4 regions of the Thalassolituus sp. UBA6592 genome follow, and region 2 is predicted to be linked to each of the others. Evidence: predicted binding sites of a transcription regulator. Region 2 holds the regulator's gene; each other region holds the start of a gene.

Region 1 (8,171 bases), on a different contig from region 2:
CCGGTTGCCCTGTATACGGTAAACCCGGGTATCGCCAACATGAAACAGATGTGCGGTGGATGATTTGATAATCAGGCCGGAAAAGGTACAGACGTAACCGCGGTTCATATCGGAGCGGAATTCACTGCGGCGGCTTTGCGCATAGAGCCAGGAATTACTGGCAAGCAGTACCTGCAGTGCCGATTTTTTTACCGACCAGGCTTCAGAGGTACAGAAATAGTCATCGAGAAAACTCTTTACCACGGCCGAACTGGCCAGCTGGCTGACACTGCTGCTGCTGATGCCATCGGCGAGTGCAATAGCAATCCCTTTCGATGCCAGCAAATGATCTTCGGGAATCAGAACACCGTAAAAATCCTGATTAACGGCTTTAACGCCCTTATCGCTGGCCTGACCGACGGAGACTGTCAGATGAGTCTGCATAGCTGTCCCTGAATACATCTGAAATAAAGCGAGTATAAGACAAAGCCCCGGCATTAACCGGGGCTTTGTTGTTTATTTGGGTCCCGTCTTCCTGAGGTGGAGCGGGGAAGCTGTTAAGAATTACTTAGCAGCTTTGTTCTCACGTACGTGAGTGAAATACAGTGGCAGACCAACCAGCAGGAAACCACCAGCGAGGTTGCCCAGTGCAGTTGGCAGTTCATTCCATACCAGGTACTGCATGAAAGTGAAGTCACCACCCATGATCATAGAAAATGGGAACAGGAACATGTTTACGATGGAGTGTTCGAAGCCCATGAAGAAGAACAGCATAACCGGCATCCACATCGCAGCCATTTTACCGGTAGCGGAGGTAGAAATCATGGCGCCAACAACACCCATAGAAACCATCCAGTTGCACAGCATGCCGCGGATGAAAATAGTGAACCAGCCGTCAACACCATGAGATGCGTAACCCAGAGTACGGGACTCACCAATGGTCGCAACTTTGGCTGCCAGTGCGCCGCCGTCAGTGTTGTAACCGTAAGTCAGAATAAAAGACACCATAAACGCGGTGGTCAGTGCACCGGCAAAATTGCCGATAAAGACCAGACCCCAGTTACGCAGCAGGCCGCCAACAGTACAGCCGGAACGTTTGTCGATTAATGCCAGGGGTACCAGAGTAAATACACCGGTCAGCAGGTCAAATTTCATCAGGTACAGCATGATAAAACCGACCGGGAACAGACAGGCGCCCAGAATCGGAGAACCACTTTTCATTGCAACGGTAATAGCAAATACCGCCGCCAGGCCAAGAATCGCACCGGCCATAAAGGCACGGATCAGAGTGTCCTTGGTGGACATAAAGATTTTTTCTTCACCGGCATCGACCATTTTGGTGGCGAATTCGGATGGCATTAAATAAGACATGGTAAGCCCCTGTTTTTTCGAATTGTAAAAAGTATCTGCGAGTTTTTTATGTCCGGCATCCCCCAGGCGGTACCGGTCAAATCGCGGCCAAAAAAAAACGCCCACCGTTCTCTCCCCTTATTCAGGGATAACGATGGACGCCATTGTCCTTTTCGGTCGTGTTAACAGCCAGCCGCCTTTGGCTGCCATTTCACTGATTTGAATATAGCAACGCGTGTGCCAGTTTTCAGAATGCAGCGTTTTTTAAGGCTTTGCTGCTGATGCGGGATGCCATGCGCCCAGTTTGTTGACTGATGTTGCTGATTTTATGCACTCCGCTGGTGCGGAGTTTGCCATTGACGCCTGCATAACGGGCCAGCTGATCAGATGGTCAATTTTTGCTGATTGCTGATTGCTGATTGCGGCCGTGTTCAGCCTTTCAGTTGCAGCATCTCCGCTACGCTGATGACGTTCTCTGCGACATCCAGAATACGCTTGTTGTTATCCATGGCTGCCTGGCGCAGTTGCTTATAGGCCTGATCTTCATCCAGCCCCTGGGACTGCATCAGAATGCCTTTGGCTTTTTCAATGGTTTTGCGTTCGTTCAGCGCCAGACGCGCCTCTGTCAGCTCATCACTGATACGTTGCAGGCGTTCAGCCTGACCCTGGACTAACTCGTAAATAGAACGGGCAAGTTTGACATTAACCCCCGGCGTGACGTTGACCGTAGGCTGATCGCCAGAGTCTGAAATCATCGACAGGGATGACATCGGCGGTTCTTCGATGGTCGCCAGTTCTTTCATATGTTCACTGTGCAGACGCAGATCTTCCTCCGCCTGGACAATTTTTTCCTGACACAGGGCGAGCAGGTTGGTGGCCAGTTCGTTGACTATGTCCTGCATGCCATCAATGCGGTTGGTCGCGACTTCATACCATACTTCACTGATGGCCGTGGGCAGGGTATCGCCTGAGGTGAAGCGGGCAATCATCTGTCGCAGCCGTTCCAGCTCTCCTGCGGCTTCACTGCTTTCCAGCTGGCGCCATTGTGCGGCGGTAATGGTTTGAGTGAAGTCGCTGAAGATATCAAAGCAGCGTTGCTGGGCATCCTGTAAGGCTTTCAGGCGTTCACGGTTATCGTTGGTGAAGGTGCCGGCAGTAAAACCGATAACCCCCCAGGCGCGTTCCTGACCAGCGTATTCTTTACCCTGCACAAAGTTAAACAGGGCAACCAGTGCGCGGGTAATATCCGGATCACCGGAAATATCGGCCGCTTCAAAGATAACGTTGAGCAGACCGGCGATCAGGCGGTTATAGCGTTGCGTGTTTTCCGTAGCCTGCAGCTGATTTGCCGTAATCTGCGCGCGCAGGGCTGGCATCTCTTCAAAACAGTGCAGAACAAAGGCAATGGCACTGTACAGGCGTGAAGAAGAAGGAGAGCAATCTTTGATATTGAGTTGCTTCAGCGCTTCGCGCAGTTCGTTTTCTGCCTGAACACAGGCAAGCAGCTCTTCTTCCCGCTGAGTGCTGAAGCGCTGGCCGCCGGAAACCAGATAGCTGTTGCTTAAACCACGCTCGCGCTGCAGTTCATGAATCAGCCCGGCCACTTTAGTCACCAGATCACAGCTGATCAGCAATTGGCGCAGGCCATTGAGTTCAGATTGTTTGGCCGCCAGTAAAAAGTCTTCAGTCGTCAAAGAGGATTCGGTCATTGGACGCATCGCAGTGCTGGGAAATATCGAATAAGGATACCAATTCAGCTGGCGGCAACACAGTGATTTATGAGCATTCCGTGGATACGTGACATAATCAGCTGCCACTGTTAACGGATTGAATATGCTTTTTTCTCTGATTTCTGCGGTCGCCTGGTCGTTGTTTGATCTGGCCAGAAAACATCTGACCGCGTCGGTACCTCCGCTGGTGCTGTCTTTATGGCTGGCGGGTTGTGTCGCTCCGGTATATTTCATTGCCTGGCTGGTTTACGGTGCTCACTGGCCGCAGGCGGGCTATTGGTTGCCCGGCAGCGTCTCTTTGGTGGTGGCTGCAATAGCGAGTTTCTCTTTTATCAAATCGCTGGCCAGCGGCAGTATTGCGCGCCTGATTCCGGTGCTGTCGCTGACGCCCGTGTTTGCCTCACTGTTCAGCTGGTTTTTGCTCGACGAAATCATTAATGCTTCGCAGGCTTTCGCGATTGTCATTATCGTGGTTTCTATCTTTTTGCTGCAGGGCGGATGGAAACTGCTGCGTGATCCGGCGCATGCCGGTCCGGGTTTTGGATTGATGCTGCTGGTGTCGGTGTGCTGGGGTGTTGGGGCTGTCTTTGATAAATGGGCACTGCAGTCCGCGCCATTGAGCTTTCACGGTATTTATCAGAGTGGCGGTACTGCTGTACTTACCTATATCGCTTATTTAGTGCTGGAAGTGCGTCCTCATAAAGTCAGTTTGTTTCCACGTTTTACTGCACCATTGCATTTGTTACTGATGGCCGTCGCTGTGTTTGCGGTTGCTGTCAGTTGTCAGTGGGGTGCTATTACTCATATTCACCCGGGCATTGTCGAAACCATTAAGCGCGGCATTGGTATTCTGGGGGCAGCGTTGTGGGGTGTGTGGCTGTTTAAAGAAAGCATCAGCCGCTGGCAGCTGGCGCTGATGGCGGTTATTGTCGCCGCCACCGCCTGGCTGACGTTGGCCTGAGCCCGGCTTGTTACAGGAACATACCGCCGGAAGCTTCAATGCGCTGGCCGGTAATCCAGTGATTGTCGTCGCTCAGTAAAGAGGCAATCACCGGACCGATATCATCCGCTTCACCGGCGCGGGCAAGGGCCGTGACGGAAGCCACAAAACCATTGGCGTCCGGATTATCCCGCACCGTACCGCCTGCAAAATCTGTGGCTATCGCGCCCGGAGCAAGAGTATTAACACGGATGCCGCGCAGTGCCAGCTCCTTCGCCTGATAACGGCTCATCACTTCCACTGCACCTTTCATACAGGCATACGCTGAAGAGCCCGGCAACGAGAAGCGCGCCAGTCCGCTGGAGATATTGAGTACAGCACCGCCGTCGGCGATAACCGGCAATAGTGTCTGGCTAAGAAAGTAGGGGCCTTTCACATGCACACGGTAGAGCTCATCAAAGTCGTCTTCGCGCATTTCACCAATCAGGGCTGAGTGGCCATGACCGGCATTGTTCACCAGATAGTTAATTGCCTGAGTCTGCCAGTGTTCCGTTAACGCGGTCTGCAGGCTGCGGCTGAAATCGCTGAAACTGCTGCTGTCGCCGGTATCCAGTTGCAGAGCCAGGGCTTTGCCGCCCAGTGCTCTGATTTTATCGACGATGACGTCAGCCGCTGAGCGGTTGTTTCTGTATGTCACAATGGAATCCACACCACGTTCAGCCAGTGCCAGTGCAGCATTGGCGCCAAGGCCACGGCTGCCGCCCGTGATTAATGCAATTTTGGGTTCAGACATAAAAGTCTCCTGTCAGATAATGTTGTTGAAATTCGGGTGGTCTGAATAATCAGTTCATACAGGTTAATTTGCTTAGTTATCTGGATAAATGTTGCTAATCTGACATGACTATTCGATTTGACTGGATAATTAAGTGAAAGAACTGGATGCCCTGCGCATTTTTCTGCAGGTCGCTGAGCAGAAGAGCTTCTCTGCTGCAGCGGATGTACTGGACCTGCCGCGCTCGACGGTATCGGCAGCGGTGCAGCAACTGGAAAATGAACTGGATGTGCGTTTGCTGCAGCGCACAACCAGAAGAGTCATGGTAACGGCCGAAGGCGAGCGCTTTATGGAGCGCGCCCGCAGCCTGCTGCATGATGCCGATGAGCTGCGCACTATGTTTTGTGGCGAGCATACGCTGAAAGGTGTTATCCGCGTGGATATGCCGGTGGTGGTAGCACGCGACATGGTGCTGCCGTGTTTGGCTGAATTTCTCGCGCGGTATCCTCAGGTGCAGGTTGAACTGAGCAGTACAGACCGGCAGGTTGATCCCATGGCAGAGGGCTTTGATCTGGTACTGCGTGCCGGGGATTTATCCGATTCGAGCCTGATCGCCCGGCGCATTGCAGAGCATCGCATGGTCAACTGCATCAGCCGCGGTTATCAGCAGAGTTATGGCACGCCGCAGTCACTCGACGACTTAAAGGTACATAAGTTAATCGGTTATTCGGCCACCTTAGGCCGCGGTGGTGATCTGTTCGATTATGTCGATGCGCGAGGGCAGGTGCAGCAGCTGCGTATGACAACCCTGGTGACGGTGAATAATGCGGTGGCCTATACCAGTGCCTGTCTTGCCGGTCTGGGGATTATTCAGACGCCTTATGCGGGCGTTGCGTCCCTGATAAATGACGGCAGTTTGCTCACGGTACTGGACGATTTTGTCTGCGCGCCTCTGCCACTCTCTGTGCTCTATCCGGAACGGCGTTTTCAGCCACAGCGTGTCAGAGTATTTATGCAGTGGCTGACGGATATCATTCAGCAGAAAATGAATTAATTCTGACCGGTAAGTAAAAAGCAGCCGGAGCTGCTTCTTTACTTCTGCGCCTGCTCAGGCTGCTTTGCCGCTGCATTCCGGGCAATAGCTGGCTGGTGAATAAATCAGCGGCGATACGTCATAAGCCGCTTTGGCTGTGGCAAAAGAGCCGACAAAATAGAGTTTGTCCTTCTCCGGTAAGTGCGCACAGCCTTCACGGTGTACCTGATGTCCTGCATCACCTTTTTTTTCTGTATCAATAAAATAAAGCGCCATAGCTAATCTCCTGATTGCGTTTAAGTACCTGCTCCGGGACTTTCCTTTGTTAAGGGACCCTTTTAATAAAACGCGGTCTGCGGTCCACGTTTACACTGAGTTTTGCTCAATGTACTGAGTCTTTTTCAATCCCTGTGCCACGCGTGACTGTTATAGCCATGCGCTATCAGTGCAAAATTCTGTTTAGAAATCATTTGCTTATAAATCCACTTTATTTGTGTGTGAAAATATTGAGCAGATTGCGGCTCGATGCATTGCAGGAAATCCCTGCACAATTGTCGGAAATAACGCAAAAACCCGACAATCTTTGTCGGATGTACCCCTGGATTTTGGGATGAACACTGGCAGAGTCTCACGGGTCATAAGAAGCAGAAGCCATTAGCGACGCGGTAAAGGATTCTGTGCAGAGACTGCAGACATTTAAATTCTGCAGGAGGTTTGGGCAGAAAGAGATTTGGGCAGAAAGGTGTTTGCAGAGAAAGAGAATAGTGGGGAGTGAGAGAGGATAGTGAGAGAGGATAGTGAGAGAGGATAGTGAGAGAGGATAGTCGCGGGTAGTGAGGGTATTGGAAAAAGAAGGGCCGCGGAGTCAGTGACTCCGCCAGATGAATCCGGATCAGCCGTCCCAGCCTTCATCATCCATAGCATCGAAGCGTGAATCCGAGGTGTCGGCCTTTTTGCTTTTCAGAATTTTTGCCAGCCAGAATTCAGGGGTGCCATTCAGCTGCGCCTGCAACTCTTCGATCAGTTCTTCCACATCCGGGCCGCCACTGACTTTGATCGGGTTAACGCCAAGCGCTATTAACTGGCGGGTCGCTGAGCCGCCGATAGAACCGCAATAGACCACATCCGCTCCGACCAGCCAGGCCAGTTTCGGTTTGAGCTTGTCTTCGTTGCCGTCCATTTTTTCCTGCGCGAAACGCTGGGAAGCAATTAATTCCGCGCTGTCGGCGGTGACTTCGTAGAGGTAAAACGCCTGAGCAGAACCAAAATGCTGATCGACCATATCGCCGTCCATGGAAGCAAAAGCAACCAGCAGCGCATTCTGATTCATCGGGGCGTCAGCCACACAGGAAAGAGCATTCATAGCGGATCTCCGGGGTCAGGGTCTGGGTCGGTTAACAGTCAGTTAACGTCTTTATCCGTTCTGCAACCTTTGAACCAGAATGGCCAGGCGTCAATGCGCACAGCCGCAATTCAGAGGCATATCCGGGTCAGGGCCGGGTCAGATCAGCAGCTCCATTGAAGCGGGTGACTTAAAGAAACCACGGGTAATGACGGCTTTTCACTGTCTGTTGGAGCGTTGGAGGCTTGAGCGGCTGGGGTGTTTCGGGTGTGTTTTGGGAGCGTCTTAGCAGCGTCTCAGGAAGGTCTCAATAGTGCCTTGGGGCACGGCTTTTCTGCTTTTCAGAGCAGGAGCGGGCGTCGTAAAGACGACAGGGGACCGGGTTGTGCTGCATATTTGTCGTATTCCTGCCAATGCAGCTGAGTCTGACTCTTAAACCCTGTTGTTTGTGTGGTAAAGCCGCCAGTGCAAACGCGACATCTGCTCTGAAGTAACACATCGGTTTTATGTAACTTATTGATTTTTAATGTATAAATTTACAAGGGTAAATGGTCTGGTGCTTGCAATAACCCGGGGTTACAGCGCTGTAATCGTTAACCTCAGGAGAACCCCATGACGGCAACGCAATCTCTGCCTGCACAAACCTCCAATCAACCGATGACCCTAGGTCACGCTGCCATCGATCAGGATCATCTGGCGTTCGCCGCCCTGTGTCAGCGTATGGCGAGTGCAGACAATGCGGAATTTGCCCGCCTGTTTGCTGAACTGGAACAGCATACGGCTGAGCATTTTGAGCGTGAAAACCGCCTTATGGCGGACTGTGGCTATCCGGCTATGGCAGAGCATCGTGGCGAGCATAACCGGGTGCTGGGCGAGCTGACACAGTTTGGCAAGCGGGTTGAGGCCGGGCGGATAATGTTTGGCCGGGCGTACGTTGCTGAGCAGTTACCGCGCTGGTTTGATCTGCACGTTGCCACCATGGACAGCGCGCTGGTGGAGTTTGTCAAACGGGCGCAGGCGGAGCA
Region 2 (8,171 bases):
TGGCAACCACTGGTTTCTGCCGCCCGCAGCCATTCCAGCACCAGCGCCACGCCGCTGCTGGACACCCGGGTAACACCCTGCATATCGACCGTCCAGCGGTCGCCGGCAGCACTGATCAGCTTTTTACCCGGTGCAATCACAGCGGTTACCGTGCTGTGCAGCAGGTCGCCGCTCAGCTCCGCGGTATGTTCGTCGATGCGTTTCAGCTCAGCCATAGTGTGCCCGATCAGTTCTTTTCAGCGCTGTTAAACAGGAAACGGCCAATCAGCTCTTCCAGTACAATGGCGGACTGAGTGTCGTCAATCCAGTCACCATCTTTCAGATAGTCTTCCTCAGCGCCTACGGTCAGACCGATGTATTTCTCGCCCAGCAGACCGGCGGTCAGGATGGAGGCTGAGGTATCCGTGGTCAGAGTGCTCATGGATTTATCAATCTCCATTTCCACCACCGCTGAATACCATTCGGTATCCAGATAGATGTTGGTCACCCGGCCAATGGTCACACCGGACATGGATACTTTGGCTTTTTCAGTCAGACCGCCCAGATTTTCAAAATGGGCTTTGATGGTATAGGTATCATCACTGCTGCGGATGGTCAGGCCACTGACGCGGAAAGCCATCAACACAATGGCAATCACGCCCAGAACCATAAAAGCGCCGACACTCAGTTCAATGTAACGCATGCGCATGTTCAGATACCCCCCAGCATCACGGCTGTCAGAATAAAGTCGAGTCCAAGTACGGCCAGTGAAGAAATCACCACCGTCTGAGTAGTTGCTTTACCGATCCCTTCGGAAGTCGGCACGGAGTCGTAGCCCTGAAAGACTGCGATCCAGGTAATCACCAGACCGAATACCAGGGATTTCACAACCCCTTTCACCACGTCTGAATAAAATTCTACCGAAGCCTGCATATTGCCCCAGTAAGCACCTTCATCAATGCCTACCAGATCAATGGCTACATACGCCCCACCCCAGATACCTACGGTGGAAAACAGCAGCGCCAGAATCGGCATAGAAATAAGACCAGCCCACAGACGCGGCGTTATTACCCGCTTCAGCGGATCGACACCCATCATTTCCATGGCCGTCAGCTGTTCTGTGGCCTTCATCAGACCAATTTCAGCGGTCAGGGCTGAACCGGCACGACCGGCAAACAGCAGGGCTGCGACCACCGGACCGAGTTCACGCAGCAGCGACAGCGCCACCAGCGTTCCCAATACGGTTTCAGAACCAAAGCTGACCAGAATGTTGTAGCCCTGCAGCGCCAGCACCATACCGACAAAGAAACCGGCGACGACGATAATAATCAGTGAGCGCACACCCACTGAGTAAATCTGCTTGATCAGATCAAAGAAACCGGCACTGCCCGGACCGCCCCACATAATCGAGTGCCACAGCATAATGGTGGCGCGGCCAATGGATTCGATCGCCCGGGTACCGCTCTGGCCGATGCTCTGCAGTTTGTTCAGCATCATTCCACTCCGCTCAGAATATCGCTGCGGTAATCCGCCGCCGGGTAGTGGAATGGCACCGGACCATCAGGATCGCCGTTAAGGAACTGCTTCACTTCCGCATTGCCTTCGTTGATAAGTTCTTCCGGGGTGCCAAAGCCGATCACTTTGCCGTCGGAGACGACACACAGGTAATCAGCAATGGAACAGGATTCTTCGACATCGTGGGAAACCAGCAAACTAGTGAGACCGAGCGCCTGATTCAGACCGCGGATCAGTTTCACAATCATGCCCATGGAGATGGGATCGAGGCCGGTAAAAGGCTCGTCGTACATAATGATTTCCGGGTCCATGGCGATAGAACGCGCCAGCGCCACCCGTCGTGCCATACCGCCCGACAGTTCTGCCGGTGACATATTACGCGCACCACGCAGACCAACGGCTTCAAGCTTCATCAGTACCAGATCGCGGATCATTGATTCCGGCAGATCGGTGTGCGTACGCAATGGAAAAGCAACGTTATCGAATACGTTCAGGTCGGTGAACAGTGCGCCGGTCTGAAACAGCATGCCCATCTTCTGACGGCGCAGCTCAAACAACTTTTTACGCGACAACTGAGCGACGTTCTGACCATCAACAATGACGGTACCTTTATCCGCGATCAGCTGGCCACCAATAAGACGCAGCAGTGTTGTCTTACCGGTACCGGACGGTCCCATGATCGCGGTCACTTTGCCACGCGGGAAATCCACATCCAGATTGTTGTAAATGAGTCTGTCCCCGCGACTGAAACTCAGATCACGGATAGAGACATAGGGCTGACTCGCAGTCATGCACAGTCCCTGCCTGATACGGTTTAATTGCCCGCTAGCTTAGCGGAATGTTCATTCAGAACCAACAGTCCTCGTTTAACGTCTCATACAGCTGAGCAAAACGATAAGTTGCAATTGCGTACAGAATCCCCTCCGGTACAATGTCGCGCTTTATTTCTGAACCCTCAGGACCTGCCCAATTCCATGCTGACTGCCCCTATGCTGACCGCCGCTGTTGCCGTAATCGCCGGACTCGTCCTGCTGGTCTGGAGCGCCGATAAATTTGTGATCGGAGCCGCGGCGACCGCCCGCAGACTGGGGATGTCTCCCTTATTAGTTGGCCTGACCATCGTTGCCATGGGCACCTCCGCACCTGAGATGTTCGTATCTGCCATGGCTTCCATCGACGGCGCAGGCAACCTGGCCATCGGTAATGCCATTGGTTCCAACATCACCAATATTGCACTGGTGCTGGGGGTAACCGCCCTGATCAGTCCGATTCCGCTGCAGAAAAAACTGCTGAAGAAAGAACTGCCGGTACTGGTGCTGGTGAGCATTATCGGCGGCCTGACGCTGGCCGATCTGGAACTGAATCTGCTCGATGCCATCATTCTGCTGACTGCCATGGCGGCCGCCCTATATCTGATGTTTCTCGGCTCCAGTGAGTCCGGTGAGTCTGTTGTAGAAGAAGACGAAGCAGAAGAAATTGAAAACACACCACTGCGCAAAGCCATTATCGAACTGGTAATTGGCCTGGTCGCACTGGTTATTGCTTCTAAACTGCTGGTGTGGGGCGCAACGGATATTGCCCACGCATTTGGCGTCAGCGATCTTATTATCGGCCTGACCATCGTTGCTATCGGTACCAGCCTGCCCGAGCTGGCGGCGTCTGTGGCCAGTGCCCTGAAAGGCCACCACGATATTGCTATCGGTAACGTGATCGGCTCGAATATGTTTAATTTACTCACTGTTATGCCGATTCCCGGCCTGCTCGCCGTTACTCAGGTTGACCCGCAGGCGCTGTATCGTGATTACTCGGTTATGATGGTGCTGACCGTTGCGCTGGTGATTATGTTCCTGGTGAACTACCGCAGCGGCACTCTTGGCCGTTTTTCCGGTCTGTTACTGACAGCCAGTTTTATTGGTTACATGTCGTCTTTATATTTTATGGCAAGCTAATGACTACCAATTTTGATTTTGATTTTCTGCAATCCGCCCGTCGCACCATAACCCTGGAGCAGGAAGCGATCGGGCACCTGATCGACCGTCTGTCCACAGATTTCGCCATCGCCTGCAAACTCATCCTCGAATGTAAAGGCCGTGTGGTGGTTACCGGCATGGGGAAATCCGGCCACATCGGCACCAAAATGGCCGCCACTCTGGCCAGCACCGGCACGCCGGCATTTTTTGTTCATCCGGGCGAAGCCAGTCACGGTGATATGGGCATGATCCAGCCGGAAGACGTGGTCATCGCGCTGTCGAATTCCGGTGAAAGCAGCGAAGTAACCAGCCTGCTACCACTGTTCAAACGCCTCGGCACGCGCCTGATCAGCATGACCGGTAAACCGGAATCAACACTGGCCACCGCAGCTGACGCGCATCTGGATACTGGTGTTGAACAGGAAGCCTGCCCGCTGAATCTGGCACCAACCTCCTCTACCACCTGTGCTCTGGTGGTTGGCGATGCCCTGGCTGTGGCTCTGCTCGAAGCCCGCGGCTTCACCGCCGAAGACTTTGCCTTCTCTCATCCAGGTGGTTCACTGGGCCGTCGTCTGCTGCTGAAAGTCGAAGACATCATGCACGCCGGCGCCGAACTGCCAGTCGTCGAACCAGCAACGACGCTCTCTGAAGCCCTGCTGGTCGTGACGTCCAAAGGTCTGGGCATGACAACCGTGCAGCTGGATGGCCAGATGCAGGGGATTTTCACCGACGGTGACTTACGTCGCGCCATCGACAACGGTGTAAATATTCACACCGCCACCATGGCAGACGTTATGACCTATGGCGGTAAAAGCACCACGCCAAAAACCCTGGCAGCCGAGGCCCTGAAGCTCATGGAAGACAACAAAATTAACGCTCTGGTGGTTAAGGAAGGCGACAAAGCCGTTGGCGTTATCAATATGCACGACCTGCTGCGAGCGGGCGTGATCTGATGCGTAAGCGCTGGTTGCTGCTGATCATCACGGCATTTTTCGGCCTGGCTCTGCTGGCAGTAGATCGCTACACCAGTGAACTGACACCAGCCGGAGCTGATCAGGCTGATAACGAGCCGGATTACTACGGTGAGAAGCTGATCAGCCGCCAGTACAGCGACGAAGGTATTCAGTCGCAGAAATTCACTGCAGACAGCTCCAGCCACTATCCGGGTATCGGCAACACCTATTTCAGTCAGCCGGAATTTACCGTGCTCGACGAAGAGGGTTCGCAATGGCTGATCTCTGCGGTTGAAGGCACCATGACAGATGCGGATAAAACCCTGCAGCTGATCAATGACGTAAAAATCCGCCCGCTCGACACTGCAGCCAATCATAATCTGCTGATCCGCACTGAGCGCCTGACATACCACCACAGCACCGGCATCGCCGAAACCGATCAGCTCGTCACCATTACCAGTGACCGCGCCAACATGACGGCCGTTGGTATGCGCATGGACGTTCCGGCTCAACATATCCGCTTTAATGCAGAGGTTAACTCACGTTATGAACCTTAAGTCTCTGACCGCTCTTCCCTTCTCTCTGCTGCTGGCGATTCTGACATCAGCGGCTCAGGCCTTGCCGGAAGACGAACAACAGGAACTGGTTATCCGCTCCCAGCAGGCGGAAATGGATCGCCGTACCGGTGTCGTGATTTATCAGGGTAATGTCATTCTTACTCAGGGTACGCTTAAGATCGAAGCCGACCGGCTGGAAATCCTGCATGAAGGCAACGTATTAAAAAGCGCCGTCGCCGATGGTAAACCGGCACGTTACCAGCAGCAGATTAATGTCGGTAAGCCAGTCACTTACGCCAATGGTAAGCGCATTGAATATCTGAGCGATCAGCGTGAAGTAATCATCACCGGAGACGCCAATCTGAAACAGGGTGGCGATCAGTTCAGCGGTCAGCGCCTGACTTACGATATGAATGCCGAGACGGTCAAAGCCAACGGTGGCACCAGCACAGTTAAAGAAGGCGAAGAAAAGCCGGAAGACTCCCGGGTACGGATGGTGATCCAGCCTAAGAAAGACGATAACGCCGCGGAATCATCCGGCAATAACGCGGAGCCGTCCGGCAACAGCACTGAGCAATCCGGAAGCAGCCAATGAAAACACTGAAGGCAGAACATCTGGCCAAAAGCTACAACGGCCGTGAAGTAGTCAAAGACGTGTCCATGGAAGTCAGCAGCGGCCAGATCGTCGGCCTGCTGGGTCCGAACGGTGCGGGTAAAACCACCTGCTTTTATATGATCGTCAACCTGGTACAGGCCGATAAAGGCACGATAACCATCGACGGCGAAGACATCAGTCACCTGCCAATGCATGGCCGGGCACGCAAAGGTATCGGCTATCTGCCGCAGGAAGCTTCCATCTTCCGCAAGCTCAGTGTGTCAGACAACATACTGGCCATTCTGGAAACCCGCAAAGACCTCAACCGCAAACAGCGTCTGGAGCGTCTGGAAGGCCTGCTCGACGAGTTCAACATCCAGCATATCCGCGACAGTCTGGGCATGGCCCTGTCCGGCGGCGAACGCCGGCGGGTGGAAATTGCCCGCGCTCTGGCCGCCGAACCGTCCTTTATTTTGCTCGATGAGCCTTTCGCCGGGGTTGACCCAATTTCCGTAGCTGACATCATGGACATTATCCGTCAGCTGAAAGCGCGCGGAATTGGTGTACTGATTACCGACCACAATGTGCGGGAAACCCTCGCCATCTGTGAAAAAGCTTACATCGTCGGTGGCGGTCACATTATTGCAGAAGGAAATGCCGACGAAGTACTCGCCAGCGAACAGGTACGTAAAGTGTATCTGGGGGAGGACTTCCGCCTCTGATCAGAGCAGCGAATGGATTCAGATACGCAGGAGGATACTCCTGTGCAGTGGGACTGGCCCAACCTGAAGTGACCAACAAATCAGGTTGTGGGTTCCCGGCCTTGGCGTATAATGCACAGATTGTGCCGACTATGGGTAAGTACTGAACTCTATGAAAGCGTCTCTTCAGTTAAAGATGGGTCAGCAACTGACCATGACCCCTCAGTTACAGCAGGCAATCCGTCTGCTGCAGCTCTCTACCCTTGACCTCCAGCAGGAGATTCAGGAGGCACTGGACGCCAATCCTATGCTGGAAATGGAAGAGCACGAGGGTGACGATACAGCGGATCACTCCTCTATGGAGGTGTCCGAGAGCAAAACAGAAGTTACTTCCAAAGACGATTCCGATACTCCGGAACTGGACGAACAATGGTCCCAGGAACAACTGCCGGACGATCTGCCGGTAGACAGCCAGTGGGACGATACCTATCAGGCAACAGCCGGTGTTTCTTCCGGCAACAGCAACGCCATCGACGACGACTTCGATTACGATTCCCGCCACGCCTCCACTGAAAATCTGCAGGATCACCTCGAGTGGCAGCTTAACCTGACACCAATGTCCGACGCTGACCGCGAAATCGCCACCATGCTGATTGATGGCGTGGACGACGATGGTTACCTGCACACCACCATTGAAGATGTGGTGGAAAGCATGGACCCGGAACTGGAAATCGAAGAAGAAGAAGTTCTGGCCGTCCTGCATCGCCTGCAGCAGTTTGATCCGGCCGGTGTTTTTGCCCGCGATCTGCGTGAATGCCTGTTGCTGCAACTGGCGCAGCTGGCACCGGAAACCGAATGGCTGAAAGAAGCCCGGCTGGTAATCAGTGACTACATCGAATTACTCGGCAGCCGCGATTACCAGACCCTGATGCGCAAGACCCGTCTGCGCGAAGATGATCTGAAATCTGTACTGTGCCTGATTAAAGAACTGAACCCGAAACCCGGTGCCGGCGTCAGTGGTGAACAGGCAGAATACGTTGTGCCGGATGTGATCGTGCGTAATGTGCGCGATGAATGGCGGGTCGAACTGAACCCCGACATCGCACCCAAACTGCGGGTGAATGCGGATTACGCTGCACTGGTGCGTCGTTCAGACAACAGCACAGATAATGCTTTCCTGCGTGATCACCTGCAGGAAGCGCGCTGGTTTATCAAAAGTCTGCAAAGCCGCAATGAAACCCTGCTGAAAGTGGCCACCAAAATTGTTGAGTATCAGATCGACTTCTTCGAAGAAGGTGAAGAAGCGATGAAACCTCTGGTGCTGCACGATATTGCCGAAGCGGTTGGCATGCACGAATCGACGATTTCCCGTGTGACCACACAGAAATACATGCACACCCCGCGTGGTATTTTTGAACTCAAGTACTTTTTCTCCAGTCATGTCAGCACAGATGGCGGCGGCGAATGCTCGTCCACTGCTATCCGCGCCATGATCAAAAAGCTGATTTCAGAAGAAAATGCCCGTAAACCACTCAGTGATAACAAAATCGCAACTATGCTTGGAGAACGCGGTATTCAGGTTGCACGACGCACCGTAGCCAAGTACCGTGAAGCTATGTTGATTCCACCTTCAAATGAACGTAAACAGCTGATTTAGAACACTGAATTTAATCCTGAAGCTGATTAAATAGTAAAAAACAGAACCAGCACACAAGGAGCCTGGAAATGAAGATCAATATCAGCGGTCACCATGTAGAAATTACCGAAGCCCTGCAGAGTCATGTCGACGACAAGATGTCGAAGCTGACCCGCCACTTCGACAACATCACCAATGGTCAGGTTACTCTCACTGTGGTGAAAGGGCGCATGACAGCAGAAGCAACCGTCCACGCCAGTGGCAC
Region 3 (8,171 bases), on a different contig from region 2:
AGACTTGTCTGCTGTTGTTTCCGCCGACTTTGACGACTGATACTGCTCGTCAAAAATCACCGTAATAATGTCACCGGAACGGCGCGCCTGCTGGTCAGTGAACAGGCCCATACTGTAGCTTGCCTGAAACAGCGAACCATCGACAGTGGGTGGCGGCTGAAGACTTTGTGCTGACACCGGCGAATAGGCAGGATCGTCAGGATATACATCTTTTTCCAGTGGCACTGAGGTACAGGCAGAAAGCCCGAGCACCATAACCAATAAACAAAACGATGTGCGTAACATAAGCCCGCCTCCTATACGTTCTGCGTCAGGAATTGCAGCATGCCATCTGCGGCTGACACGACCTTGGAGTTCATTTCATAAGCGCGTTGCACGGTGATCATTTTCACCAGCTCTTCCACCACTTCCACGTTGGAGTTTTCCAGTGCGCCTTGCTCTAAGGTACCAAAGCCATCTTCACTGGGAACACCAACCACCGGCGCACCACTGGCCGCTGTTTCCTGGAACAGGTTTCCGCCGGTGGCCATCAGACCTGCAGGGTTAATAAAGTCGGCCGTTTCAATCTGCCCCAGTTCCTGCGGTGTCGGATCACCAAACATGGTGGCCTGAACAATACCATCTTTAGAAATCGTCAAATTGTTAGTCTGTTCCGGAATGGTTATCTGTGGCTCGAGAGGATAGCCGTTCACGTTAACTACCACGCCTTCGTTATTAATATGGAAGGTGCCGTCACGGGTGTAATTAATGGTGCCGTCCGGCATAGTAATCTGAAAAAAACCGCGTCCGTTAATGGCCATATCCAGCGGCTGATCTGTTAATTCCAGTGATCCCGTGGTGAATATTTTTTGGGTGCCTGCAGTGCGCACACCAGTACCCAACTGCAGACCAGACGGTAAACGGGTATCAGCCGATGAATTAGCACCTGGCTGGCGCTGAACCTGATACAACAGATCTTCAAACACAGCCCGGTCTTTTTTAAAGCCGGTGGTAGAGACGTTGGCCAGGTTATTCGACACTGTCGTTAAAGCAAGGTCCTGTGCTTCCAGTCCGGTTTTACTGACCCAGAGTGCTGGCATCATAATAAATACTCCTTACTGTGCAGACAGCAGTTGTGTGGTGGTGGCGGCATTTTCATCCACCCGTTTCATCAGCTTGACCTGCATTTCATACTGACGGTTAAGTGCGATCAGTCCGGTTAATTCGCTGACCGCATTGACGTTACTGCCTTCAACAAAACCGTTAATTAACGATACCTGAGGTTCAGCGACGGCAGGTCCTTGATTCGGATCACGGAAACGGAACAGGCCATCTTCGCCTTTTTCCAGATCCTGTGGATCCGGGTTAACCAGTTTCAGCTGTACCGGTTCAGCAATGCCAGCAGGTACATCGCCGGTCGGCTGAATGGAAACAATACCGGCACGGCTGATATCAATTTTTTCGAATTCGGGTAATACCACCGGACCACCGTCACCGATCAGCTGCAGACCGGAGGCATTCATCAGGCGTCCATCCGGCGCCACACTGAGTTCGCCAGCACGGGTATAAGCTTCCTGTCCATCCGGACCAACCACAGCAAACCAGCCTTCACCGGCAATCGCCACGTCCATATCGCGTCCGGTTTCCATTAATGGTCCTTCGCGCAGATCACTGGCCGGACGTTCGGTCATGGCATAGGCGCGGGTCGGATAATAGTCGCCGTAAACGCCCATGGAACGGCTTTGGGTGTAGTCGGAACGGAAGCCCGGTGTGCTGGCATTGGCCAGGTTATTGGATAGTGCAGCCTGGCCCAGCGTATTCTGCTTTGCCCCGGACATTGAGATGTATAACGCTCTGTCCATCGTTGGAACCCCATAATCATCAACGGCGGAATTCCGCCTCGTTGACTGTAGGATTGCATGGCCTGTGCCAAGTAATGAATTATCTTGTTTTTCAACAAGTTAAAGAGAAATCCGGAAAAAAAGAGAGAATAAATGAGGAAAAAGCGGCAGCCGCTTCCCGCTGAAAGGGAAGAGACTTGCCGCTGACGGTAAGGTAAAGATCAGACGTCAGATATTCAGAATGGTCTGGGTTACCTGGTCGGTTGTTTCAATGGTTTTGGCACTGGCCTGGAAGTTACGCTGAGCAATAATCAGCCCCACCAGCTGCTCGGACAGATCGACGTTGGAATCCTCCAGTGCTGCCGACTGAATCTGACCAAACGATGCCGTACGGGGTGACCCGATAGTTGGCGTACCGGACTCGAAAGACTCTGCCCAGGCTGTATCACCTAATGGCGTCAGGCCTTCGTCATTACGGAAGTTGGCCAATGCCACCTGCCCAAGAACCTCTGCCTGACCGTTGGTAAAGCGGGCAAAGATAATACCGTCCTGGTCAATTTCCAGCCCGGTCAGACGACCGGTGGCATAACCGTTCTGGTTCTGATCGTTCACATCGAACTCGCCGGCATGCTGGGTTGAGCCATCCAGATTAATCTGGAAGTTGGAATTATTTGGCGGCTCAGACAGCGGCAGACCACCTTCCAGTACGTTCACAGAAGACAGAGCGCCGGTCGGATTACCACGGGCATCCAGTGGGTCCCAGTTAGTGACGTAAATATCACCGGTAGCAATCGGATCAAATGAACCATCCTGATTAAAGAACAGCTCATAGCGCGCAGCCGTTGGCTCCAGGTTCTGTGGGAATGGCAGCGTCGGATCCGGATCGCCAACGTCGTTGCCGTCGATCTGAACGTACATGGCCCAGATATTTTCCTCATTCGGACGGTTCGGATCGCGTGGCTCTTTAACAAAATACTGAGTCATGATGTGGGAGTTACCCAGACTGTCGTAAATCGTCATCGAGGTTGCGTGGTTGTAGGTATCCTGATCGTCCGGATCGAAGGCATTCAGTGTGTACGGGGTAAATTCATCTTCTGTCAGCGCACCAAACAGACCAGAAATCGCCGGGCTTGGCTGGCTCAGGGTGTAATCTTCATTAAGAATAAAGGTTACGACACCACCGACAGCAGCCGCTTCTGCCGCACTGGAAGAACCGCCCAGAACCACAGGTCCTGTGCCGTCAGCGCCCTGTACTACCAGTGAATCCGTTACCACCGGGCTGCTGATTGCCAGCTTGATATCACGGCCGATTTCGTTGGTAACCACCAGATCGCCAGCGGAATTAATGGACGCCTCAAAACCTGGCAGCGTGGTGCTGCGCAGCGAGTTAATCTCGTCGGCCAGATCCGCCAGAGATGTGGACTCAAGATCCTGACCGTTCAGCTGCAGGCGCATATTATTGCCAGGGCTGTTATAGCTCGATAGCGGAATTGTCATAGTGGTCAGCGCCGATGCTGTAACGCCCGGCTGCTGGTTAAACAGCGCAACAACTTCGTTGGCTTCTGCATTTTCCGGAATAATAATTTCGGTTTCTTCACCTTCCGGGTTGGTCAGCACCACGCTCTGTTCCGGGTACTGGTTGTTCACGCCACGGATACCTGTGGTCAGCAGAGTACCGTCGGTTGGATCCGCCTGCAGCAATGCATAAAGTTCTGCTTCGGTAATATCAGGACCCGATGCCGTAACGTTGGAAATACTGATAATGGACGCTTCACCTTCCTCGGTGGCACGCAATTCCAGCTGGTATTGTGGTGGTGTTGTTCTTGGCTCAACTTCCACAGCCATTGCACGCACACCAATGTAACCATCCGCATCCTGGCTGTTAAGTTGGCGGTTAATGGACGCTGCCAGCTGCTGTACAGAACGGAATTCCTCATCCAGCGAGATCAGTACAGAACCGCTGCGATTATCGCTGTCTGGTGCCGGCACGGTCAGGTTGATACGGAAGCTGTTGGAGCGGTCAATGTTATCCTGGCCGGTGACCACGAACATGCTGTCAAAGCCCAGCGCAGCAACTGCCTGAGGTTCAGCAATGGTCGGTGTAATGGAAATGCCTTCGCCAGCACCCACATTATTGTTGGTAAATACCAGCTGTCCGCCCACCGCATCCACGGTGACTTTGCCAGCAATACCACTGGCACCGATGTAGATATCAATCTGCTGTTGAATAGCAACGGCCAGATCATCCAGCGACGCATAGTTAGCCGGTGGTATGGTAATGGTGAACGGACCACCACCCTGGCCTGTGGTACTGGTCACTTCCAGCTGGAATTCATTGTTGGCCTGTACCGGCTCAGTACCACCGTCAAAGCGGTTACCCAGCAGGAAGCCGAGGTTATCCAATGAGTAGTTGATGGACGACACGGAGTTATCGGCAATCTGTAAATAGTCACCCTGAGTTGCCGGTGGCTGTACCTGGAATTCCACCAGACCGGCATTATTCACGGCCAGAACTTCTTCGTTACCGGCACCGGCGGTGGCAGTAATCTGGGTATTAATCTGCGCGACCAGATCGGCAATGCTCAGCGTGCCATAGCCAGACCCCGGAGGCGCCCCCTGCCAGGCTGCTTCGGACAGATTAATCGGATAAGTGGCGCCGGTTTCGGTGGCAATAGTGAAAGCCAGCACGTTACCGGTACCTGTGCTGATATCCAGAGCACCATACAGATTGGTTGCCGTCAGCTGGGCGTATGTACCCGGATCACTGGAGACAATATTCAGCGGTGGCGTTGCCGTGGTACGGGTTGTGGTCGAGGTTCCCGGAACACTGGTGAAGTCCGCGGTTAACGCAGTAGAACCAATAAACAGGCGGGAACCCTGAGTACCTGCAGTCACCGCCCCGGCGGCGCCAAACAAGGCATCCCATGTGGCTGTGTTAGCGACAGTAAAACTGGAACCATCGGTGGCGGCATAACCGGCGCGCTCCACTACCAACTGACCGGCACCACCAATGGACGCAGTCAGCTGTTGTGAGCCCAGAGTAGAATCAAACGCCTGTTGAATGGCGGTAATCACCTGCGCCGGGGTTGAACCCGCCGGAATCACTGGCATGGTGATGGTCTGCAGACCGTTGCCGTCGCCAAGATCCACATCGATGGTTTCAGTGCCTGCGGTACCTGCCGTACCAACATCCGCCACCGTGAAGCCAGCACCACCAGCAAAACCGAGTTGTGCCGGAATCCCAGCCGTCGTCGGTTGGCCAACGGCCGACAGTACGGTGGTGGTGGAATTCAGGATACCTGAATCAGCGGCACCCACGACCAAACCATTAGACACCAGCTGCAGCCCCTGTTCCTGCAGCACCAGCTGACTGGCGTCCAGGTTCAGGATAGAGCTGACCATATTGGTCAAGCGTGGTGGCTGGTTGGAGACCTGAATCTGTAAGTCGTCCAGCACGCCATTTACCACACCATTGCCATTAGCCGCGTAGCCCTGTAATCGGGAACCATTATTGGCCACGACATAGCCGTCTTTATCCAGCGAGAACATCCCGGCCCGGGTGTAAGACACCGAACCGTTGTCATCCAGAATAAAATAGCCGTTACCGTCAATTGCCATATCCAGCGCACGTTCAGTACCACTGATATTACCCTGACTGAATTTCTGGCTGACATCATCCACCATCACACCACTGCCAACCGGTTTAGAACCGGTACCCAGCAGGGTGGTGGTGTAAACGTCAGAAAACTCTGTACGTGATTCTTTAAAGCCAACTGTACTGGCGTTGGCGATGTTGTTACCGGTCACCTCAAGATCAGTTGAGGCCGCACGGATACCACTTAACCCAATATTAAAAGCCATGTTCTGTTACTCCGTTGCCCGACCGGGACTACTCATCCAAAATCTGTTTAATTTCACTGAGAGATGCTGTCTGGCCACCGGCCAGGTTGAGGGTGACGCTGCCATTGTTCATGGTCACGCTGTCCACCGTTGAGCTCATTTGCATACCCAGTTCTTCTGACTGACCACCCACCATGCCACTGACGCGGAATACGTACTCACCCGGTGGGTAAGGAACCGGAATCGGATTACCGTAATCGTCCAGTACCTGTTCGCCGTCCTCGTTGACGTAATATTCCTGGCGGTTCAGGCTATCCATATCAATGTCCTGAATCTTGCCGTCGACCATCAGGTTGAGACCATCCCAGCGAACCGACATAGGTCCGGAAATATGGTTACCCAAAGAGAACTGCTCCAGCACCTGGCCGTTCTCATCTTCGATGGTTAATTTGATATCCGCCGCACTCTGCTGCAGCTCGGTGTAACCACTGACCACCCCATTGCCCAGCAACAGGCCAGTATCGTTACCTGCAACAATGACCGACTGACCCACCAGACTGGAGGCCTGCAACGCCGAGGTCGAAGAGAAATTCGACATCATGGTTTCTGCTGTGGTGTTGAGCTTGTCAATTCCCTCAACTGAGGAGAACTGCGCCAGCTGAGCAACGAATGCCTGGTTGTCAGTTGGTTCCAGCGGATTCTGGTTATTCAGCTGTGCAACCATCAGCTCAAGAAACGCATCACGGCCCAGTTCGTTGTCTTTTGGCTCAGTGGTTTTTTCCGGCGTACGGTACTGATCCAGAATTGCACCGTTGTTACTGACTTCATTAATTGACATGGCCGGCCTCCCTTACTGTCCCAGAGTCAGCGTACGCTGCATCATCTGTTTTGCGGTCTTCAGCACTTCAACGTTCATCTGGTAGCTGCGTGATGACGACATCATGTCGGTCATCTCTTCCACGATATTCACGTTGGGGTAGTAAACGTAGCCGTCTTCATTCGCCATCGGATGATCCGGCTGGAAGCGCGCTTTCAGCGGCGCGTCTTTTTCCACAATACCGTCCACCTGAACACCAGCACCGATACCGTTCTCCACGGTTTCAAACTGATTTTTAGCATTCACTTCCATAAAGGTTTTCTCCATCACAGAGAACCATGGCTTGCGTGCGCGGTAGGTCTCATCAATGGAACTGGAAGCGCTTTCGGCGTTGGCAATGTTACTGGCGGTGGTGTTGATGCGAATGGACTGCGCATTCATCCCGGAGCCGGCAATATCAAAAACATTATTCAGCGACATAATTATTCTCCGCGGATGGCACCTTTCATGCCTTTGAATTTACTGCTGAGAAATTCAAAGCTGGCGTTGTAGTTGAGCGTGTTACGGGTAAACAACGCCTGTTCAATCTGAGAATCTACCGTGTTGCCATCAATGGATGGCTGGCTTGGATTACGGTACAGCAGGTCTTCATCTACCTGACGACGGCCTTCCAGATGCCCCTTCTGGGTACGGTTCATGCCGATGCCGGAAGTCGCTGCGGTTTCACCGGCCAGAATTGCCTGGAAGTTAATATCGCGGGCTTTAAATCCCGGGGTGTCGGAGTTTGCCAGGTTGTTGGCCAGGATTTCTGCCCGTGCGGCACGCAGCTGCAAAGCTGAATCGTGAACACCAAGAGCGTTGCTGAAGTTGATAGCGGCCATAATCCAATTCTCAATCTGTGACTATAAGCACTCTTGAGCAATGCCTGTGCCAAATTTATTTTTCATTATATTTCAATGACTTAGAGATTTTTCAAAGAGCACTGAGAGGCAAAGCGGCAAGCCATTTCCTGCCGGCGGCAAGGGCAAAGGCAAGGAAGACGGCACGGCAGACACGGCGGCAATGTCAGTGAAAGAGCGCCCCCAAATGCCACAGCAGCCAACAAAGAAAACCTTCTGGCCGTTAACATCAGGCTGTTAAAGGCAGGCTACTGTCCGAGGGAGACTGAAAGGCTACGAGGGAATGACGAAGAAAAAGAAAAAAGGAAAAGAAAAGCCGGCGCAAAGGCCGGCTGCTGATCAACGTGCGCGGTAAACAATACCGGGGCGACACTGCACCATTTCGTAGTAGTCGCCGAGATTGTTCATGGCTTCTGATGCCCCAAGCATCAGGTAGCCGCCTGGATTCAGGCTGGCATGCATACGGCGGAGAATATCCAGCTTCAGATCTGAGGAGAAATAGATCAGCACGTTACGACAGAAGATAATGTCGAATTTACCCAGTGCTGAAAAATTCTGCTGCAGGTTCTGCAGACGGAAATCCACGCGCTGGCGAATGCTGTTACCGATGCGCCAGCGGTCATCGGACACGGTTTCAAAATAATTTTTCAGATGCTGATCATTCATGCCGCGACGAATTGCCAGCTGCTGATACACACCCTCTTTGGCCTGTGCCAGAGAACTCGGTGAAATATCGGTTGCCAGAATCCGCTCACCACTCATCAGCGTGCCCGGGTTTTTCTTTTTAAATTCTTC
Region 4 (8,171 bases), on a different contig from region 2:
AATAGGACCCCATACCACACCTTTAGAACCTGCGTATGCACAACCACGGATGGTCATTACACCCGGCAGGGATTTTTTGTTAGAAGTAATACACTTCTTGGATTGTTCCAGTTCAGGATCGTTTGGCGTCAGGTGCTTGGCGCGGTTTTTCTGAGCTTTTTCAGGGTAAACCTCAAGCACTTCCTGAATCAAAGATTCAACTTCATCACGTGACATGGCCATGATGGGCCTCCTTAATTATTAACGGGTAACAGACCGGATGAATATTCATCCCGGGTTCCGATGGCGCTAATCTGCGCCATCCCGATCAACAGGAATCAGTGCAGAGCACTGATGCCTGCCAAGCGAATAAGCCAGGCTTATTCTTCAGCTGCAGTTTTACCTACAATGCTCATGTCTTCTTCGTCCATGATGCCGAATTCCATCAGCAGCTCTTCCAGCTCATCCATAGTGATAGGCGTTGGAATCACAAACTTTTCGTTGGCAACAATTTTTGAAGCCAGTTGACGGTATTCGTCAGCCTGGTTAGCAGAAGGATCGTATTCGATTACTGTCATACGACGGATTTCTGCACGCTGTACCACGTTGTCACGTGGAACGAAGTGGATCATCTGAGTGCCCAGTTTGGCAGCCAGAGCCATGATCAGCTCGTCTTCACGGTCAGTGTTACGAGAGTTACAGATCAGACCCGCCAGACGAACACCGCCGGAGTTTGCGTATTTCACAATACCTTTGGAAATGTTGTTGGCTGCGTACATAGCCATCATTTCACCGGAACATACGATGTAAATTTCCTGTGCTTTGTTTTCACGGATAGGCATCGCGAAACCACCACACACAACGTCACCCAGTACGTCGTAGAATACGAAATCCAGATCGTCTTCGTATGCGCCTTCTTCTTCCAGGAAGTTAATGGCGGTGATAACACCACGACCAGCGCAACCTACGCCTGGCTCTGGACCACCGGATTCAACACAACGGATATCGCCGTAACCGGCTTTCAGTACATCTTCCAGTTCCAGATCTTCCACGGTGCCGGCTTCAGCAGCCATTTCCATGATGGTGTTCTGAGCTTTTGAGTGCAGGATCAGACGGGTTGAGTCTGCTTTTGGGTCACAACCCACGATCATTACTTTTTTACCGGATTCTGCCAGAGCAGCAACCAGGTTCTGGGTGGTAGTGGACTTACCGATACCGCCTTTGCCATAAATGGCGCATTGACGCATAGCCATAGTTGTATCTCCTATAATTTTTCCAGGCGAGGACCTTTGCCTCTGATCTTTCAACAAACGTTGCTACCAGAGGCAGCGGAAGGCAGACATCTGAACGGGGAGCACATTTGTCCGCATCACACACCAGCTTCTGCACGCCTTATGCCAGCCGCCAGATCGATGTTTAACTTGCTGTTTTATATAGGTTTTTGTTTTTTACACTGAGAAAGTGTAGGGTTTCTTACCCTACAAAGAAGGGGGATATGTCTTACTACCAACAACAAAACGCGGGGCATTGTCGTTGTTTGTGTCGTTGTTTGTGTCGGTTTGCTATGACAGCGCCAGACGAAAATATAAGCCTCTCTTTTATCGTTACGCAGTCTCTTCAGATCATTTTTTTTCTGCCAGAGCAACATCGATCAATAAGTACCGTGCCAGGCAGATCTTCAACAAAATACTCGGCTGTGCATTCTCAGTAAAACCTTCATATTGCCGGATGGCGTATCTGACTGACACTCACTCGCGCTGATAAATGAACAGCTGAATAAGCATACTTAAGAGGGGGTAATTAAATCCGGAAGAATTACCGCAGAAATAAATAAGGCAGGAATACATAATAAAGAGATAGTTCTTACAGGAAACCATAGAAAATAATGGCCACTAAAGCCATTTAACAACTGAACACAAGACGCAGCCTGCTTTTCCTGAAATCAACAGCACCCTCTGTACAATGAGGCGGATTAAGATTGCAGTAAATACGACAAAACACCTGTTATGTGCCTTCTGCTTCAGTCCCGGAAGAATGAGCGCGGCAATTGAACTATCCAACTCGATTACTCTGGTATTTTAAAAAATATCGATATTTCATCAGTTTAAGTCGGGGTGTGTGGTATTTGCGACACACAGTAAGGAGACGCTTACAGCACAAATGAGCAGTGAATAGCTGGCTTGGTTCTTGAAGGTAACTCTTCTTACAACATGCTTACGACATGCCTACAACAATTAAGCTATGCAGAGAGGTACTCATTATGGGCAGTGCAGAACTGTTGGACACACTGAAAGAAGGAATCCGCAGTGGACAGATCGTTCCTTACCTGGGAGCAGACACCCTCAGCGGTGTTACGGATAAAGCGTCCGGTGCCCCGATTCCGGCAGACAGCGACAGCCTGATTCTGGCGATGAACGATGGTAAGCCAATGGCTCCCCGTCTGATGTATGAATTCCCTCGTGCAGCAATGAACCTGGAGAACAAAAAGGGACGTAAATTCATCGAGCGCTTCCTGAATACGACTTATGGTGAAAAGCAGTGGACCTCATCAGCGTTCCATCAATGGATCGCCGGCATGAACCTTCCTTATGTCATCGATATCAATCGTGACACCCAGCTACAGGATTTCTATTCTGATCGTCCACATACACTGATTGTTGGTGTCGCACGCATTGCGGGTACCGACTTCCGTTTCCGGATATATCAGTATTACAGCGGTGAATATCGTGAAATAACCCAGCAGAACGTCGATACATCTCTGCCCGTGTTATTCAAACCGGTTGGTTCCCCTAAACCGGAAGCGAACTACATTGCTTCTGATGCGGACTACGTGGATTACATTACAGAGCTGATGGGCGGTTTTGCCATTCCCGGCTTTCTGAAGGAATACCGCAAAGGTAAACAGTACCTGTTCTGCGGTCTGCGTATGCTGCGTGATACCGAACGCATGGTGCTGAGCGATATTATTTATGCCGCTGGCAGTCCGGCGGGCTGGGTACTGTTACCCGATCCGACCGACAAAGAAATCCGTTATTGTAAAAAGAAAAATCTGACCATCGTTGATGCCAGCTGGCAGGATCTGATGGAAGAAAGTCTGGCAGCAGAAGCAGTCTGATCAGACAGAAGATTATCTGTCTTCAGAGTTTATGGCAGGATCCGGAATTCCCTTCATCAGAGTCAGTTGTTCATCACTGGCGACGACTACCCGGTTCCTGCCATTTTTCTTGGCCTGATACAGCGCAGAGTCAGCGCGATTCACCCAGCTGTTAAAACTCTCCCCTTCAGCATAAGCGGCAACACCAAAGCTGATGGTCACCCACTTACCATGAGGATGCTGAATCTGCTCGATGCCAACGCGCAGTTTTTCAGCGACTTCCCTGCCGCTTTCCGCATCGGTATTTGGGGTCAGGATAATAAACTCCTCCCCACCCCAGCGGGCAATGGTATCTGCTGCACGCAGCGACTCCTGCAGAACCTGTGCAATGTCAATCAACACTTTATCGCCAGTCAGGTGGCCATAATCATCGTTCACGGATTTAAAATGATCGACGTCCGCCATTAACAGACAGGCACTGTTGTGAAAGCGATTGCAGCGCGCTATTTCTTTATTGATCAATGGCAGTATCACACGCCGGTTATTTAAACCGGTCAGGCTATCCGTATTAGCCAGCAGCATGCTGTGCTTACGGATATTGTGAATTAACAGATTACGGTAGATCAGAAAGGAGAAAAGCAGCAGAAACACACCGATCAGAGCAGCGATGATAAATGAAACCTGGTAGCGGTCCACAATACTGACCGGACGACCGCTGATTGTGCTGCCCGCCGGCAGGCGGCTTTCATCAATATCCCAGCGCTTCAGCTGCTGCCAGTCGTAGTAATCATTAAAAGCCTGATCCGTGTTAATCTTAAGTTCGCCGCCCTGCAGAAAATCGAGCACTGATCCTGCAGCCATCGCCCCCACCCGCTCTGACGATATCTGATAGCCACCCAGCACACCGCTGCCCATAAGCGACTGCCAGTGGGTAAATATCGGACCATTAGCGTGACGGGCAAGAACCTCGGCGATCTGATACGGCGTCATATTATTCCCTTCCATGTCACTGAACATCAGCAGATAGTAAATGACGCTGTTCTGAGGCAGCTGGCTGACAATAATCTTAAGCTGCTCCAGTGGCAGATTAATCAGATAGTGCATCTTCGCTTTATTATAGCTGCTGTCATCCTTCCTGAGCGAAACCAGCTGGCGGAAAGCGTTCAGGCGCTTGGCACCGGCCGGTTCTTTGGTATCACCAATCACATAAACATTATCGGGTTGCATTAAACGCATCATATGCTCAACCGATTTACTGTAATTATTAACGATATTGATGTTCCAGCTGCCATCGGCGGATGATGAAATGTCAGAGAGGCTTTCATCCGTCTGAAATACGATGCGCTGCGCCCCCGGGAACAGATCCGGATACCGCAACAGAAACGCCTGTGCAGGTTCGCTGTCGGTCAGCAAAATATCCGGGGCCTGACCGGCATACTTACTGGTCAGATATTGATAAAAAGCCTGATAGTATCCGGATGAGGAAAATCGGCCAGCATCCAGATATTCATCATAAAAAAGTATTTTTTATTACGTTTTGCCAATCCCTGAGTCAGCCCCTTATTGAAGGAACGATTCCATGGTATATGCGCATGATAAGAATAAAGTGTGACAACGACCGGGGGGCTGACGCTTACAGATGCAAGGGAATCTGCATAAAGAAGGGGAGAACGGCTGACAGCGAGACAGAATAGCCAGCTGGCTGTAATCAGTATCAGTCTGCCGGACATTGCATCTCCTGATGACGGTTTATAAATTCCATCAGGAAAGTCTAGCAGCTGAAAACATTTTTACCCGCTTACCGCCAACCAGCACTATAAGCAGCAACTATTAACTGCCAACCGCTGGCTTTAATGGCCTTACTGCCGTACTGGTCGTAAGAAAGTTCCGTGTACTGCCGACAGAGAGGGGTCGGCAGCACACGGCCGCTCACGGGCAGATATTACACGGCTCCGTGAACTTCCCGTACCGCATTATTTGTCATGGCTAATGCTTCTTCCAGCGCCACCAACGGATATTTCTTCGGCTTGTAGCCTTTCAGCTCAGCAAACATAGTCTGCAGCTTTTCACCAGGTTTCTGACCTTTAAAGTCGCTTTTTTCCATTGCCAGCTCTTCCATGGATTCGTTCCATGGCACGCCCTGTACCAGGGGGATCAGCAGCAGGCTGGCACCATTAACGTCCAGCTGTACCGGAGCAGTCAGGTTAACCACAAACAGCATGGCTTTCATATCTGCGGCGAAGTCATCCTTGTACTTATCCAGCAGCGTGCTCACCGAGGCCATCTTGTCCAGACCACCGATCAGCATATCGATTTTTTCATTAGCCAGAATAACAGCTTCACGCAGCACTTCTTTTGGCGGTTTGGAGTGGCCCTGGTCATCGCCGGCTTCACCCGGAACAAGAACCAGATCACCACGGTATGCCAGTGCGCTGCCATCCGGGGTTTCTTCCAGAAAGTTGGTGTAGAACAGCAATCCAGAGTCTTTATAAGTATTGAGTAACATGGTTATTTCCTGTCAGTTATTGAGGGTTCCACTAGCTAATTAGCTATGGCAAGAATCCTGCCTGCCCGGAATCTGAAAAAAGTGTTTAAAAATCATAAGCCTGCATCAGATACACTGTGGTCCTGTTCAGACAATTGTGAGCTTTATGACAGAAACAGGCGGTGGGACTTTGTCGTATTCTTTCCGTCTGGCTGAGCGGATTTGCTGTGTAGCAAACAGCAAAAACCCTCTGTTACGCACCGAATTCCCTGATAAAAACCGTTGCTTTTTAACAGCCAGAATTTTTTCAGAAAGGAGGATATAAGAAATATTCGGAGCTCGTCATGAGCTCAGATGTGCAGGCGCACAATCTATAAAAATAGGAACTTATGTCAGAAAATTAACCGTAAATATCGGTACTGTGGCTGCAGCCAGCCCCAGTACCGAATAATACAGAAACGAAAATCCAGTACCGAAGACGCTGGCGAGCCTCAGGCTTCCTGTGCAAAGCGGATACGATCTTCCGCACTGGCACCGAGGATTTTCGCCAGCCAGGGTGGTGGCGATTTTTTCATTACTTCCTGCAGACGGGTTAATACTTCACGCGCATCAACGGACTCTTTCTGTTTGATCGGATAAATACCGGTACGTACCACTTTCGCAGCTGCCGGACCACCAATCGACTGGACGTACATAATCTGACAGTCAGCAATCAGATTCGCGCGGAATGCATTGCGGTCTTCAGCCATATCGGCTTCCACTGTCGAGCGCACATCAATCAGATGACATTCCTGTGCGTTCATCTGGTACACCAGAAAACGTAGACAGGAACCAAAATGGCCATTGAGGATTTCACCGTTATTGGAGGCCACCGCCACCCGAATGGAATCTGGCATAGATGCCGCTTCGGCTTCGATGGCTGGCAGATTATCTTCGTCAGCTTCGCCCCAAAGAATACGCACAGCTTCTTTGATATTGGCCAGGCCCATACTGATGTCTTCACCATCTTCTTCACCATCAGCAGAACCGAAGCCGGTTTTAAGATCGGTCACAGTAATGGTTGTCAGCGCCTCTTCATCAAGGTCGCCATCAATGCGACGGGCGATGATTTCCAGCAGCTGGCCGACGCTGATGTCCGGAATCGCACGGGCAGCCATGGCAATTCGCAGGGCTGCATCACGGCTTATATTTGGCATATCACTCATAATCGATTCCTCTTATTTGGCAATGTTCACTTCAGCTCAGCTGAGTCAGTGACGAAGTGGATCTGGCTTCCCACTCACCTGGGGTAAAGGCTTCAATACTCAGGGCATGCAAACGTCCGTCACTGAGTACATCGGAAAAAGCGGACAGAACTTTCTGCTGTCGCTGTACCGGCCGTAAACCATCAAACGCGGTGCTGATCACCTGGGTGGTGAAATTACAGTCAGCACCACTGACTTCCACCACTGTGCCGTCAGTAACGGCACCTTCACCATTACTCAAAGCCTGTTCTATACGGCTGATAACGTCTGTTGTTTCCATAATTATTCCGCTGCGGCTTTCACGTCGGCTAACAGAGTTTTCAGACTGCCGTCGGCTGCCATGTTAACGACGATGTCGCTGCCACCAATTAATTCACCGTTAACAAACAACTGCGGAAAGGTTGGCCATTGTGAAACAGATGGTAAACGCTCACGGATAGAAGGCGCCTGCAATACGTTCACAAACGCGAACTCAGCTCCCACCGCTTTCAGAACTTTAATCGCTGCGGCGGAAAAGCCACACTCAGGTGCATCCGGTGTACCTTTCATATAAATCAGTACCGGATTAGACGCGATTTGTTTTTCAATAATTTCGACCACAGATGAAGTTGTCATAAGTTTTCCTCAAATCCTTTATTAAGCGACGTATCTTTGATCCGGCATCATGCAGTACTGCAGCATACGCAGGGTCTTGGCGTTGGCCGCCACATCCAGAGCGCTGAAGTCATCCAGAGTGGTCAGCGTGGTATCCGCTCCGGCTTCAATCAGCATGGCTGTTAACGCCAGGTTACCGGCTGAAGCGGTATATATGAGCGCTGTGGCACCATGATCATTCTGCTGATCCATGTCGATGTCGTTGTTCAGCAATAAATTAACGATATCTTCGTTGCCGCTCTGACAGGCCATCCACAGCGCGTTGTTACCGTCTTTATTCACCAGATCGATACCTGCACCGGCCAGCACCAGTTCACGCGCAAACGGATAGAGTCCTGCACGACAGGCGTGCATCAGTGCGGTTTCATTGTTATCGCCCCGCTCATCCAGATTGGCTAGCATGAAATTATGCTCCAGCATCCACTGTCGCAGCTCTTTGCTCAGTTCGTTGTCAGGATGACGGATATCCGGACACCAGGCTTCATAGCCACCGTCCAGGCTGTAGCAACTGGTAAAACCGAAATCACTGAACAGCTGTGCCATGTCCTGGCTGCGATGACCGTGATAACAATAAATCAGCACAGGTACTGACCGTGCGGTGTGCTTCAGAATTGCACGTAAATTGTCACTGGTTAAATGCAGAGCGCGGGGATGATGATCTGCAAGATACGAACGGAAATCACGCATATCCAGAACCAGCATATGGCTGTCGTAA

What was found. Region 2 encodes sigma-54, which starts transcription at its own class of promoters, with help from an activator protein. Its sites were predicted from a motif close to TGGCACNNNNNTTGCTNT; they were not measured.
Region 1: a site for sigma-54 is predicted at 1,555-1,572, ahead of B2Z72_RS18405 (formate/nitrite transporter family protein). Genes of this name have one in related genera too.
Region 3: a site for sigma-54 is predicted at 1,894-1,911, ahead of B2Z72_RS09480 (flagellar basal body rod protein FlgF). Genes of this name have one in related genera too.
Region 4: a site for sigma-54 is predicted at 1,362-1,379, ahead of nifH (nitrogenase iron protein). Genes of this name have one in related genera too.

Annotation. Positions count from the first base shown of each region.
Region 1 is NZ_DJIO01000184.1:8,391-16,561, forward strand. Features, by position in the region: gene B2Z72_RS18400 (bifunctional protein-serine/threonine kinase/phosphatase) at 1-423, opposite strand, end outside; gene B2Z72_RS18405 (formate/nitrite transporter family protein) at 544-1,350, opposite strand; gene B2Z72_RS18410 (nitrate regulatory protein) at 1,761-3,038, opposite strand; gene B2Z72_RS18415 (DMT family transporter) at 3,163-4,020, shown strand; gene B2Z72_RS18420 (SDR family NAD(P)-dependent oxidoreductase) at 4,031-4,792, opposite strand; gene B2Z72_RS18425 (LysR family transcriptional regulator) at 4,926-5,825, shown strand; gene B2Z72_RS18430 (hypothetical protein) at 5,880-6,080, opposite strand; gene B2Z72_RS18435 (NifB/NifX family molybdenum-iron cluster-binding protein) at 6,697-7,167, opposite strand; gene B2Z72_RS18440 (bacteriohemerythrin) at 7,759-8,171, shown strand, end outside.
Region 2 is NZ_DJIO01000146.1:16,076-24,246, forward strand. Features, by position in the region: gene B2Z72_RS14505 (STAS domain-containing protein) at 1-215, opposite strand, end outside; gene mlaD (outer membrane lipid asymmetry maintenance protein MlaD) at 227-688, opposite strand; gene mlaE (lipid asymmetry maintenance ABC transporter permease subunit MlaE) at 691-1,473, opposite strand; gene B2Z72_RS14520 (ABC transporter ATP-binding protein) at 1,473-2,285, opposite strand; gene B2Z72_RS14525 (calcium/sodium antiporter) at 2,469-3,443, shown strand; gene B2Z72_RS14530 (KpsF/GutQ family sugar-phosphate isomerase) at 3,443-4,417, shown strand; gene lptC (LPS export ABC transporter periplasmic protein LptC) at 4,417-4,974, shown strand; gene lptA (lipopolysaccharide transport periplasmic protein LptA) at 4,964-5,569, shown strand; gene lptB (LPS export ABC transporter ATP-binding protein) at 5,566-6,291, shown strand; gene B2Z72_RS14550 (RNA polymerase factor sigma-54) at 6,443-7,927, shown strand; gene hpf (ribosome hibernation-promoting factor, HPF/YfiA family) at 7,996-8,171, shown strand, end outside.
Region 3 is NZ_DJIO01000100.1:1,111-9,281, reverse strand. Features, by position in the region: gene B2Z72_RS09490 (flagellar basal body L-ring protein FlgH) at 1-285, opposite strand, end outside; gene flgG (flagellar basal-body rod protein FlgG) at 297-1,082, opposite strand; gene B2Z72_RS09480 (flagellar basal body rod protein FlgF) at 1,095-1,841, opposite strand; gene B2Z72_RS09475 (flagellar hook-basal body complex protein) at 2,049-5,681, opposite strand; gene B2Z72_RS09470 (flagellar hook assembly protein FlgD) at 5,710-6,498, opposite strand; gene flgC (flagellar basal body rod protein FlgC) at 6,511-6,957, opposite strand; gene flgB (flagellar basal body rod protein FlgB) at 6,960-7,358, opposite strand; gene B2Z72_RS09455 (CheR family methyltransferase) at 7,716-8,171, opposite strand, start outside.
Region 4 is NZ_DJIO01000028.1:7,485-15,655, forward strand. Features, by position in the region: gene nifD (nitrogenase molybdenum-iron protein alpha chain) at 1-222, opposite strand, end outside; gene nifH (nitrogenase iron protein) at 360-1,232, opposite strand; gene B2Z72_RS02405 (SIR2 family protein) at 2,240-3,094, shown strand; gene B2Z72_RS02410 (GGDEF domain-containing protein) at 3,107-4,486, opposite strand; gene B2Z72_RS02415 (hypothetical protein) at 4,519-4,803, opposite strand; gene B2Z72_RS02420 (hypothetical protein) at 5,016-5,579, opposite strand; gene B2Z72_RS02425 (dinitrogenase iron-molybdenum cofactor biosynthesis protein) at 6,050-6,763, opposite strand; gene B2Z72_RS02430 (BolA family protein) at 6,795-7,082, opposite strand; gene grxD (Grx4 family monothiol glutaredoxin) at 7,085-7,417, opposite strand; gene B2Z72_RS02440 (ankyrin repeat domain-containing protein) at 7,439-8,171, opposite strand, start outside.